2 regions of the Pandoraea sp. SD6-2 genome follow, and region 2 is predicted to be linked to the other one. Evidence: predicted binding sites of a transcription regulator. Region 2 holds the regulator's gene; the other holds the start of a gene.
What was found. Region 2 encodes NrdR, which represses ribonucleotide reductase genes. Its sites were predicted from a motif close to CACNANATNTNGTG; they were not measured.

Region 1: the regulator NrdR is predicted to act here: its motif matches at 2,945-2,958, upstream of C266_RS24955 (ribonucleoside-diphosphate reductase subunit alpha).

What each region holds. Positions count from the first base shown of each region.
Region 1 is NZ_KB944457.1:379,330-385,648, reverse strand. It holds gene C266_RS24975 (inner membrane protein YpjD) at 1-759, shown strand, start outside; gene C266_RS24970 (PP0621 family protein) at 766-1,071, shown strand; gene C266_RS24965 (DUF1269 domain-containing protein) at 1,247-1,759, shown strand; gene ampD (1,6-anhydro-N-acetylmuramyl-L-alanine amidase AmpD) at 2,223-2,822, shown strand; gene C266_RS24955 (ribonucleoside-diphosphate reductase subunit alpha) at 3,198-6,152, shown strand; gene C266_RS24950 (hypothetical protein) at 6,264-6,319, opposite strand, start outside.
Region 2 is NZ_KB944431.1:230,851-237,169, forward strand. It holds gene C266_RS08625 (DUF523 domain-containing protein) at 1-170, opposite strand, end outside; gene C266_RS08630 (hypothetical protein) at 327-1,745, shown strand; ZMP/ZTP riboswitch at 2,074-2,180, shown strand; gene glyA (serine hydroxymethyltransferase) at 2,279-3,526, shown strand; gene nrdR (transcriptional regulator NrdR) at 3,542-4,024, shown strand; partial or broken gene C266_RS08645 (autotransporter outer membrane beta-barrel domain-containing protein) at 4,518-6,319, shown strand, end outside.

The sequences.
Region 1 (6,319 bases), on a different contig from region 2:
ACGGGCACCCCGTCGCGCTGGCCGATGCAGCTTTCGCTGCTCGCTGCGCTGCTGCTGCACGGGGTGTTGCTGCATCAGACTATCTTCCGCGCGGACAGCATGCACTTCGGTTTCGCGTACATGCTCTCGGCCATGCTGTGGCTCTCGGTCGGCATTTACTGGATCGAGAGTTTCTTCTTCCCGCTCGACAGCCTGCGACTGATGGTCACACCCGTGGCCGCCGTTGCGTGTCTGTTGCCGATGATTTTTCCGGATGTGCGCATTCTCGGTTTTGCCGCAGATCCGATTTTCAAGGTGCACTTCATCATCGCCAACATGGCCTACGGGCTGTTCGCACTGGCCGCGCTGCACGCGCTGCTGATGATTTATGCCGAGCGGCAACTGCATCCGTCGCGCAGCAATGAGGCGACCGGCTGGCTTTCGCGCTGGCTCGAGACGTTGCCGCCGCTGCTCACGATGGAGAAATTGCTGTTCCGGTTGATCGGTGCCGGGTTCGTATTGCTGACCCTGACGCTGATTTCCGGTGTGATGTTCTCCGAGGCGCTGTTCGGGCGCGCGGTGCGCATCGATCACAAGACCGTGTTCGCAGTGGTGTCGTGGCTGATGTTCGGCGCGGTGCTGCTGGGCCGGCACTTTTATGGGTGGCGCGGTAAGGTCGCGCTGCGTTGGGTTCTGGCGTCGTTCGTGGCGCTTTTGCTGGCGTATGTCGGCTCTCGCTTCGTGCTTGAGGTGGTGCTGCATCGCATAACGGAGACTTGAAGCGCGATGCGCAATATCCTGCTGTTACTGGTGTTGTTGGTGGCTGGCACATGGTGGATGCGGTACAACGAGCGTAAGCGCAACACCGAGCGCGATGAGCGCAACGAGCGCAACGAACAGCGGCGTCCGCCGTCGGCGAACGGTCCGCGCCCGACCGTGCGCGAAGCGCTGCCGCCGACGGAGCGTATGGTGCAATGCATCGAGTGCGATACCTACCTTCCCGAGAGCGAAGCCATCGGCGGTTCAGGCGGCAAACATTTTTGCAGCGCTGCGCACCGCGACGCCTATCTCACGCGCGAACACCGCGCCTGAGTCCCGCTGCGCAGCCAGACTGCGCAGCGATTCCGAATTTCCCCCTCGTCTCTGGCATGGCGCTCGAATGGGCCGCCTTGCGCATGCCTGTCGCATGCACTAAAACACAGTAACCGGCTCTGTATAAAAGAACCATAACAACAGAGACGAGATGACAGGAGGGCGCAACATGCTAATGCGCAGACGGATGTATTTTCTTCTTCCCGATCTGGCCAGTGCCGGGCGCACGATGAGCGATTTGCTGCTCGCCCGGATCGACGAGCGTCACATCCACTTTATGGCACGTGACGAAATGGACCTGGAGGGACTGCACGAGGCTAACCTGCTTCAGACTTCCGATATCGTGCACGGCGCAGAAGCCGGACTCGTGATCGGCGGGTTCTGTGGTTTGGCAGTCGGTGCAGTCGCCGCGTTTTTCCCCATCGTGGGCACACGTCCCCAATGGGAATTGATGATCGTGACCGCACCTCTCGGCGCGCTCTTCGGCGCCTGGGTGTCGAGCATGATCGGTGTGTCGGTGCCGAACTCCCGGCTCAAGGCGTTTCGCGAACCGCTCGAGCGCGGCATGATCCTGCTCATGGTGGATGTGCGCGACGGTCGTGTTGACGAGATTCGCGACATGCTCAAGGAGCATCACCCTGAAGCGCATATGGAAGGAGTGGAGTCGGCAATTCCGGCATTTCCGTGATGGATGGCAACGAACGAGGCGATCGGATCGACATCGAATACCGGATTGACGCAGGAGACGAGTATCACCGGCCGGGAACGGCCAATAGCGCCGCACCTGTGAGCGGCGCGGGGTGGTGCGCGTGTCGTATGACACGAGTACGACGCCATCCCAGGGCGTGGTCACGCCCACAGAAGCCTCTCGGCCAAGCACGGCGGGAGGCTTCTTCTTTGGGAATTCGCCATCGCTATCGCCCAGTGGCCCGCAGGCACCCGGCAACAGGCGATATGTCGACGCACTGCTCGCATCCGGCATGCCGGGCATGCTGGCGGCAGGCGCGGGCCAAGTGGGCTACAATGGCGCCCCTCGCTCTACGGGAGTTCGCCATGCCCGTCATGCTCCAGTCATTTGCGTCCCCTAACGTTGCGCCTCGGTCGTGTGATCGTGTTGAGCGGCGCACCTTGCCGATGCCGCGAGGTCGCGCATGAACGCGCCGGATCAACGTCCGTCGCTCACCCTCGATGCCAACGGATGGGTGCGCGAAGCCGAACGTCTGCCGTCGCCCAATTTCGACACGCGGCCCGACGGGATGCCGACCGACCTGCTCGTGGTGCACAACATCTCATTGCCGCCGGGTCAGTTCGGCGGCGATGAAATTGCGGCATTTTTCCAGAATCGGCTCGACCACGATGCGCATCCGTTCTTCGACGAGATTCGTGGCGTGCACGTCTCGTCGCACTTTCTGGTGCGACGCGATGGTGCGTTGCAGCAGTTCGTGTCGTGCGATGCACGGGCGTGGCATGCGGGGGCGTCGTCGTTCGAAGGCCGTTCGCGCTGCAACGATTTTTCAATCGGCGTTGAGCTTGAAGGCACCGACGAACTGCCGTTCACTGCGGCGCAGTATGCAACGTTGGCGGCGCTCACGCGTGCGTTGTGTGAGCGTTATCCGATTCAAGCCGTGGCCGGACATGCCGACATAGCCCCGGGCCGGAAGACCGATCCGGGACCGCATTTCGAGTGGCAGCGATTGCGCCGCATGGCGGATCTGAGCCCCGAAGCATTGCCGTTTCAGCCGGCCGATTAATCCCCATCCGGGGACAGGTTTTGCTTGACAGGGCGATGGCACGGGCGTCCCCGGCGCGTGAAATTTTTGGGTTTGCGGAGTGCGTCATCTCCACTATACTTAGTGCCAATTCCAGTGCCGACCACTACATCTAGTGGTTGATGTCGGGTTCGGCCCAGGATGCAATAACCATCAATACCGTGCTTGTCCCGCGGCGTTTAGTGGGGCGGCACAGCAGCAAAGCCGTGCAGCGGACACCTCGAACCCTTGGCCGTCCGTCGGTCGTGCGGTGTTCAGCACTTCGCTCCATCGGCGCCCCCAGGGCGCATTTTTGCCGGCAATAAAACTGGTAGAGACGCGCTAACAGCACCATCTCATTGGAACGGGAGTTTTTACATGCAGACTAACGAAAACCTCACCCGCCCGAACCCCACGCCCGCCGCAGCTGCTGGCAGTGGCGCGGGTGCGTCGGCGCCCCAGACGACGGGCGCATTCGAGCCGGCCACCAACGCCGACTTCAAAGTGATTCGACGCAACGGCGCGGTGGTGGGTTTCGAGCCGTCGAAGATCGCCATCGCTGTGACCAAGGCGTTTCTTGCCGTGAACGGCGGTCAAGGTGCGGCTTCGGCGCGCGTGCGCGAACTCGTGGAGCAATTGACGCAGAACGTCGTGCGCGCGTTGGTGCGTAGCCGTCCGAACGGCGGTACGTTCCACATCGAAGATATTCAGGATCAGGTCGAACTCGCGCTCATGCGCGAAGGTGAGCACAACGTGGCTCGCGCCTACGTGCTGTACCGCGAGAAGCGTTCGCAAGAGCGTGCTCAGGCGGTCGAGACCACGCAGGAAGCCGCTGCGCCCGACGCGCCGGTGCTGCGTGTCACCGACGACGGTGTGACGCGTACGCTCGACATGGCCGTGCTGCGCGGCGTGGTGCAAGCCGCCTGCGAGAATCTCGGCGATGAAGTCAAAGCCGATCCGATCCTGACGGAGACCATCAAGAATCTGTACGACGGCGTGCCGCTGTCGCAGGTCTACGATTCGGCGATTCTCGCTTCGCGTACGCTCATCGAGAAGGAACCGGCGTATAGCCAGGTCACGGCCCGTATCCTGATGCACACGATCCGCCGCGAAATTCTCGGCGAAGAAGTGCCGCAGGGCGAAATGGCTGCGCGCTACATCGAGTACTTTCCGCGTTTCATCAAGCAAGGGGTTGAGGCCGAACTGCTCGACGAGCAACTGCTCTCGTTCGATCTGGCCAAGCTGGGCGCCGCGCTCGACGCGTCGCGCGACCTGCAATTCAACTACCTGGGCCTGCAGACGCTGTACGACCGCTACTTCCTGCACATCGACAGCCATCGTATTGAAATGCCGCAGGCGTTCTATATGCGTGTGGCAATGGGTCTGGCGCTCAATGAAGTCGAGCGCGAAGCGCGTGCGATCGAGTTCTACCAGATTCTGTCGAGCTTCGACTTCATGAGTTCGACGCCGACGCTGTTCAATTCGGGCACGCGTCGCTCGCAGCTCTCGTCGTGCTACCTGACGACGGTCTCGGACGATCTGGAAGGTATCTACGAAGCGCTCAAGGAAAACGCACTGCTCTCGAAGTTCGCGGGCGGTCTGGGCAACGACTGGACGCAGGTTCGCGCACTTGGCTCGCACATCAAGGGCACGAACGGCAAGAGCCAGGGCGTGGTGCCGTTCCTGAAGGTGGTCAACGACACGGCCGTGGCCGTGAACCAGGGCGGCAAGCGCAAGGGCGCTGTCTGCGCGTACCTGGAAACGTGGCACCTGGACATCGAAGAATTCCTGGAACTGCGCAAGAACACGGGCGACGATCGTCGTCGTACGCACGACATGAACACGGCGAACTGGATTCCCGATCTGTTCATGAAGCGCGTGATGGAAGGCGCCGAGTGGACGCTGTTCTCGCCGTCGACCTGCCCGGATCTGCACGACAAGTACGGCAAGGCCTTCGAACAGGCTTACACGGCCTACGAAGAGAAGGCCGCGCGCGGCGAGATCAAGCTGTTCAAGAAAGTGCCGGCGCAGGCGCTCTGGCGCAAGATGCTGGGCATGCTGTTCGAAACCGGCCATCCGTGGATCACGTTCAAGGACCCGTGCAACATCCGCTCGCCGCAGCAACACGTGGGCGTGGTGCACTCGTCGAACCTGTGCACGGAAATCACGCTCAACACGAGCGAGACCGAAATCGCTGTGTGTAACCTGGGCTCGGTGAACCTCGTGGCTCACCTGAAGCAGACGGCCAACGGCTACGCGCTGGATCACGAAAAGCTGCAGCGCACCATTCGCGTGGCGATGCGCATGCTCGATAACGTCATCGACATCAATTACTACGCGGTGGCGAAGGCGCGCAATTCGAACCTGCATCACCGTCCGGTGGGCATGGGCATCATGGGCTTCCAGGACTGCCTGCACCTGCTGCGCACGCCCTACGCGTCGAACGACGCAGTCGAGTTTGCCGATCGTTCGATGGAAGCCGTGTGCTACTACGCCTACTGGGCGTCGACCGAGCTGGCGAAGGAACGCGGTCAGTATTCGTCGTACAAGGGCTCGCTGTGGGATCGCGGCATCCTGCCGCAGGATTCGCTTAAGCTGCTGGCCGAAGAGCGTGGCGGTTATGTCGACGTCGACCTGTCGAGCACGCTCGACTGGGACAGCCTGCGCAAGCACATCGCCGATCACGGCATGCGCAACTCGAACTGCGTGGCGATCGCACCGACCGCGACGATCTCGAACATCATCGGCGTCTCGGCCTGTATCGAGCCGACGTTCCAGAACCTGTACGTGAAGTCGAATCTGTCGGGCGAATTCACGGTGGTCAACGAGTATCTGGTGCGTGACCTGAAGGCTCGCGGCCTGTGGGACGAAGTGATGGTCGCCGACCTCAAGTACTTCGACGGCTCGCTCGCCCGTATCGATCGCGTGCCGGCCGATCTGCGCGAGATTTACGCCACGGCGTTCGAAGTCGAGCCGAAGTGGCTGGTCGAGGCGGCGTCGCGTCGTCAGAAGTGGATCGATCAGGCGCAGTCGCTCAACATCTATATGGCGGGCGCTTCGGGCAAGAAGCTCGACGAGACGTACAAGCTGGCTTGGACGCGTGCACTGAAGACCACGTACTACCTGCGTACGATGGCTGCAACGCACGTCGAGAAGTCGACGGTGAGCCACGGCGCGCTGAACGCGGTGAGTTCGGGGGGGGTGACGCCGAGCGGAAGCTTCTCGGCCGAGCCGAGCTCGCCGCTGGCACAACCGATGCCGGAAGCCGAAGGCGCGGTCTGCACGATGCGTCCGGGCGACCCTGGCTTCGAAGAGTGCGAGGCTTGCCAGTAAGCTGAGCGTGCCGAGGTGCCCGACAGGGACCCGGCACCTGGGAAAAACCCCGTCGCCCTTGCGGGCCGACGGGGTTTTTTCTTGGGTGATTCGTCTGGCGATCTGGCCAGATCAGGCCAGATCGATGCGCATCGACAGGTCGAGCGTTTGTCCGTGCGCCAGCACGA
Region 2 (6,319 bases):
GTGGGTAATCCGCCTGCCACTTCGGGGCAGATCGGCATGACGAGACCGTCGGCGCACCAGCGCTCGAGAATAGCGGCGGCATCGGATTCGCAGGGTGCGGGGCGCCCGTGATAGCGGACCGGATGGCCCAGAAGACAACTGCTGACAAGAATGCGGGGCGACGTAGGCATGGCGCGAGCCTATCATGCGCGGCGGAATTATCCGAACTTGCCACATTTTCCAAAGCTCGCCGCCCGCTAGCGCAGCAAGATCTGCCGATCTCAACCGGGGCGGCCGACATGCGGTTATCGCGTGAACGCCCTGCCATACGACCAAGGAGTGTCGTGATGGACATCAACGCTTGTTCGCCGACGGGCATCGCTTCCGGCCGCTTCTCCGCAGTCGGGGCACAACGGGAGGGGGCACTGCCGGGCACCGCGCCGCTTGCGGCATTTGGGCCCGTCACCGGACACGATGGTAGTGGTTCGCCATTGCCCCCTGTCGGCCCGCATGACTTCTCGGAGGCGCAGCCCGTGCACGATGCCGTGCCGTCGGGGGTGAGCCGGGAGACGGCGCGCCTGTGGCTGGCGCCACACGCGGAGGCAGCGCAGTTCGTTGTCCGCGCTTGTCCGAGCGCATGGCGTGCTGCGCAGTCGTGGTTTGCCTCGCGGTTATGCGGCGCGCTGGGACTGGCGACGCCGGCGGCGTTTCTGGTGCGCGGCTGCTCGTCCGCGTTCGATGGGACGCATGCGCCCGAGCGCCTTTATCTGGCGACGGCGTATCTGCCGGCCTACCGGGCGCTGGGTCAGTGGCTCGAAACCGATACGGCATGGCGCGTGATCGACGGTGTGCGCGGCGGTGCCGACGAGGCTTGCAAGCAAGCCCGGGCCGAAGTGCACGAGATCGGCCGGCGGATGGAGCAACGCGGCGCGAATGCCGCGCAAGCCCGGACCGACGCTCAGGCGTACGCCGCCATCGTCAAAGCGCGCAACGACAGACGCGCGATGCTTTGCCGCGCACTTCCCGACGTCTACCAATGTGCGCTGGAGCGGCATTACATCGCCGCACTATGGCTCGGCAACTGGAATCTCTGTGACGCCGCGATGGGGAACATCGGCGTCTGGCGCGACAAGAACGATTTGCCTTACATCATGACCGTCGACTTCAGTGCTTGTCTCGGCTCGGAGGTTCAGGGCGAGCGTGATGGCGATGGCGTGACGTTGCCGCGTGGGCAGGCGTTCGCATCGTCTGAGGCGTCACGTTGGCCCGGACTCTCCGGGCGTCCGGATATGTCGCACAGGTCGCCTGCGTCACATTACGGTGCGGTGATTCCGGAAGGTGCGCTGACGGATCTGACGCAGTTTCGGCACGGCGGGCATTGCGCACCGTTTGCGCGACGGCTTGACGCATTGACGCCCGCCGCCGATGGCAAGACCGTGTTGGATGAGTTGAAGGACCCGACCGGCGTGCACGCACTGGCGGCCGAGATGGCTTACCGGTTAGGCCGGATTGGCGCATCGGACATCTTGCCGTGGGCGGCGAATGCTCATGACATTGCGCGGGCATTCCCGGCCGGCACCACCAACGATGGAAGTACCGACGACCCGGATTCGCAGGCGCATCGCATTCTGTCGCGCCGCGACTGCCTTGTGACGTTGTTGGGCGGTACGTGGGCAGCGCAAGCTTGGGAGCGGCTATATCCGACGCGCGCCGCAGCCATCCAGGCACAACAGTCGCCATTTCTGACATCTGAGCGAGGCATGTAGGGGCGCTGGCGTCATGACCCGCGCGGGCTGGCACGCCGCCCGCGTTTGGCGTCGCCCACAAAGGCGAACATGCTGGAAAGCCGGTTGGGGATGTGTGTCACTCAGATTCCCATAGGTTGCCGATTGATGAAATTATTTCAGCAATATATGCGATATATTCACCAGTGAGTTAAGCGTGTCCACCCGGCATATCGTGCATTTCATATCGGGAGAAGGCGTTGGCAATGATCGGGCGCCACGGCCGCCGAGGGGGCGTTCGGCGAGGTGGTCGTGCGGTTGGCCGGGCCGGTTGCCTAACGCCGCAAGCTCGCATAAACTATCGACGCCACAAACCCCGCGTGACTGGCGATTAGGGCCACAGCCTTGTGTGCCCGAGGTGGAGCAACCCACCGGGAAGCGCCGGGGTCTTATTTGCCGTTCGCCTGGGCAGCCGTGATGGTTGGTGCTGCCCTGTCTCTCGTCTTCCGAAGCACAAAGGAAGGCGCGCTGCACCATCCCCTCCCGGAAAACCTGTTCAATTCAACGGAAACGCCATGTTCGACAAATCGAAATCTACCGTTGCCTCCGTCGATCCCGACGTCTGGGCCGCGATTCAGAAAGAAAATCAGCGTCAGGAAGACCACATCGAGCTGATTGCTTCGGAAAACTACACCAGCCCGGCCGTGATGGAAGCGCAGGGCTCGCAACTGACCAACAAGTATGCGGAAGGTTATCCGGGCAAGCGCTATTACGGTGGTTGCGAATACGTCGACATCGTCGAGCAACTGGCCATCGACCGCGTGAAGGCGCTGTTCGGTGCAGACGCCGCGAACGTGCAGCCGAACTCGGGCTCGCAGGCGAATCAGGGCGTGTACTTCGCCATGCTCAAGCCGGGCGACACGATCATGGGCATGAGCCTCGCGCACGGTGGTCACCTCACGCACGGCTCGCCGGTCAACATGTCGGGCAAGTGGTTCAACGTGGTGAGCTACGGTCTGAATGAACAGGAAGACATCGATTACGACGCTGCCGAGAAGCTCGCGCAGCAACACAAGCCGAAGATGATCGTGGCGGGCGCATCGGCCTTCGCCCTGAAGATCGACTTCGAGCGTATGTCGCAGATCGCCAAGTCGGTCGGCGCGTACTTCATGGTCGACATGGCGCACTACGCCGGTCTGATCGCTGCCGGTGTGTATCCGAACCCGGTGCCGCACGCCGATTTCGTGACTACGACCACGCACAAGAGCCTGCGCGGCCCGCGCGGTGGCGTGATCCTGATGAAGGCGGAATTCGAGAAGGCCATCAACTCGGCGATCTTCCCGGGTATTCAGGGCGGCCCGCTCATGCACGTGATCGCCGGTAAGGCCGTCGCGTTCAAGGAAGCCGCCTCGCCGGAATTCAAGGCCTACCAGGAACAAGTCGCGAAGAACGCCCGCGTGATGGCCGAGACGCTGGTCAAGCGCGGCCTGCGTATCGTGTCGGGCCGTACCGAATCGCATGTGATGCTGGTCGACCTGCGCGCCAAGAACATTACCGGCAAGGCGGCAGAAGCCGCGCTGGGCGAAGCGCATATCACCGTCAACAAGAACGCGATTCCGAACGACCCGGAAAAGCCGTTCGTGACGAGCGGCGTGCGTCTGGGCTCGCCGGCCATGACCACGCGCGGTTTCAAGGAAGCCGAAGCGGAATTGGTCGGCAACCTGATCGCCGACGTGCTCGACAACCCGGAAGACGCCAAGAACCTGGAACGCGTGCGCGAGCAAGTGGCCGAGTTGACCAAGCGTTTCCCGGTCTACGGCTAAGCCGAGCGCCGACGCATGCGTTGCCCGTTCTGCCGGCACGACGACACGCAGGTCATCGACTCGCGTGAAGCGGAAGACGGCGCCGCCATCCGGCGGCGCCGGAAATGCCCGTCGTGCGACAAGCGTTTCACCACGTACGAGCGTGTCGAACTGGCGATGCCGGCTGTCGTCAAGAAGGACGGCAGCCGCGCCGAATACGACCGCGCGAAAGTGCGCGCCAGCATGCAACTGGCGATTCGCAAGCGTCCTGTGAGCGCCGAGGCCATGGATGCCGCGATTGCGCGCATCGAGTACAAGTTGCTGGCCGGCGCGGAGCGCGAAGTGATGAGCCAGCGCATCGGCGAACTGGTCATGCGCGAGTTGAAGCGGTTGGACAAGATCGCTTATATCCGCTTCGCATCGGTGTACCGGAGCTTCGAGGACATTGCCGAGTTTCGCGATGTGCTCGAGGAAATCGACAGTACCGATATCAAGCCCAAGCGTAAGCCGGTGGGTTGAGCGAGAGGACGATGCGACGACAGTGCGTGTGAGCGTCGGAAGGCGGCCATGAGGCTGATCTGACGAAATGAATGACGGAAAACCCGTCGTGCCTGAAAGGGCGCGACGGGTTTTTTTATGCCCGTGCGGGCTGAGTTGCCATGACCGGGCGGCAGTGCGAATACGGCGACGCGAGCCCATTACATGGACGATGGGGAATCACTGAATCTTGGTCAAATAACGTTGTATGCGTACCTATTGTTCTGACTGCTTTGGGATGTTGACGTCGATTGGGGGAGTAATTTAGGAAATTTCCGAGGAAAATTAAACAAAAATAATGGGATTAATCGCAATTTAAAATAGGCGAGGTGTTTGGGTTAATTACCAAAAATATCAGCAATTGCATTGCTTTCGATAACTTGTATCTAGAATCCGCCACTTCGCGGTGGGGTGCCGCCGTTGTGGTGACGATGAGTTGATTCGTCGTCGTAGAGAATTCTTTGGGGATTATCGAATGCAAAGCAAATTTCAGACGTCGAAAACACTTCGTCAATCCAAAATCTGTCTGGCGGTCGCGACGATGCTTGCGGCGATGAGTATGCCCACGCAGGCGGAAGACGTCATCGAAAGTGAAACGGTAACGTGGAGCGAAGAAAAGAAAAACGTCGCCAAGAGAATGAACGAACGGCTCGTAGAAGTTCAGGGCGAACGTGAAGAAAAGGACAATATCTTCGATCGTCTGGACGCGTTGAAAACGGTGCGATCAAGCATTCACTCGAGTACCAAGGATATCGCCGATGTAGTTGCTTACGGTAATAAGCTTGCGGAAATCACCGGCCAAATCGACGGTTTGATTGTCGAGTTGGAAAAGGATGGAGGAAAGGCACTGAGCTTTGATTGGGAGCGAAAATTGCAGGTGACGGATCTGGCCGATGTCAAACAGCAGATCCAGAAAGTTATTGGCGCCGATCCGGACGAATTTGCTAGTGCACGCAAGCAACTTGATATCTTCCTGAATAACAATGCAGAACACTCGAAGAGCAGTGATGCGGCAATGGGCGTTTACGCAAAAGTCGCTGCTCTGAAAGCGCGTATCGACGCGCTTGGCAAGGCCGACGACGTGACATTCAAGGTCATGGCCAATACCAGGGAGTTGGTGGCGCCGTCGCAAAACGGCGCCGACGCCGCGCTGACATGGCGCGACGACAACCTGTTCAACTCGCATTTCGATGAGAGCTATGCCGAAGGGAACGTCCAGATCGGTGCTCAAACGTTACTCGAAATCACGCAGCGTTCTGGAACCGGATCGAACCCGATCACTGGATTGACGGACTCGACACGTAATGTCGGTACGTTACGTGTTTCGGCGGGCGCGGATCACTCCCTCGATGTCCGTCAGGGCCAACTGAACATCCACCAGGGAATCGAGGGCAAAGGAACGCTGGGGATTGCCGTAGGCTCAAATGGAACCTTGACGTTTAAGGAAGGCGGTCAAGGGATTGATCGCGACGCCGACGGTGTGACGTTGTTGGTCGGTCGTGATGGTAATGCGAATGCCAGCATGCTGGATGCAGGCGGGATCGTTAAGTTCGAATCGGGTACCAGCGCAGGAGGGGCATGGATCTGGGCGCTCGACGAGGGGGAGGTATCGTTCGCGGAAGGCGCCGATGCCGGTGTCAGCGAAATCTCCATCTTGAAAGGCGGGACTGTCAGATTCGAAGGGGCAAACGTCGAGCAATCGTCGATCGTTAGCTCGGGGATCCTGGACATAGCGCGATCATCGGGCGGGGATGCCGAAGTTTTCAATGAGGTCGATGGTGATCTGAGAGTCGATGCTTCGGCACTCGAGCGAATGCGCTTATCCAACGGTGGGTTTGCGGAGTTGCGGGCATCCTCCGGCGGTGCGGCGAAGATCGAGAACACGACGTCGGGATTGATCGTTTTCGACGACGGCGCTCTCGAAAATCTCACACTCCGAAACGAAGGGGCGGCGATTGTTACCGGTGCCTCCGGTGGGAACGCGATCATCGACAATCGTGCATCGGGCAAGGTCGTGTTTCACGATACGGCACTTGAGAACGTCCAACTGTCCAATCAAGGCCTGATTGGCCTGGTTGGCGAGACTACTGCAGATAAAGCAGTCGTCAGAATGAACGGTGGCACGCTGGACGTTTCGTTCGTTGGAGATACCGTCGAGGTGACCTCACCGAATGAGGAAACGACGATGGCGCGCACGGTGATTTTCGTCCCCGGCGTCAAGAAGTCCATCGAGATCGGTTCGCTGTCGGGGACTGGCAATGTCATCACAGGGGAAAC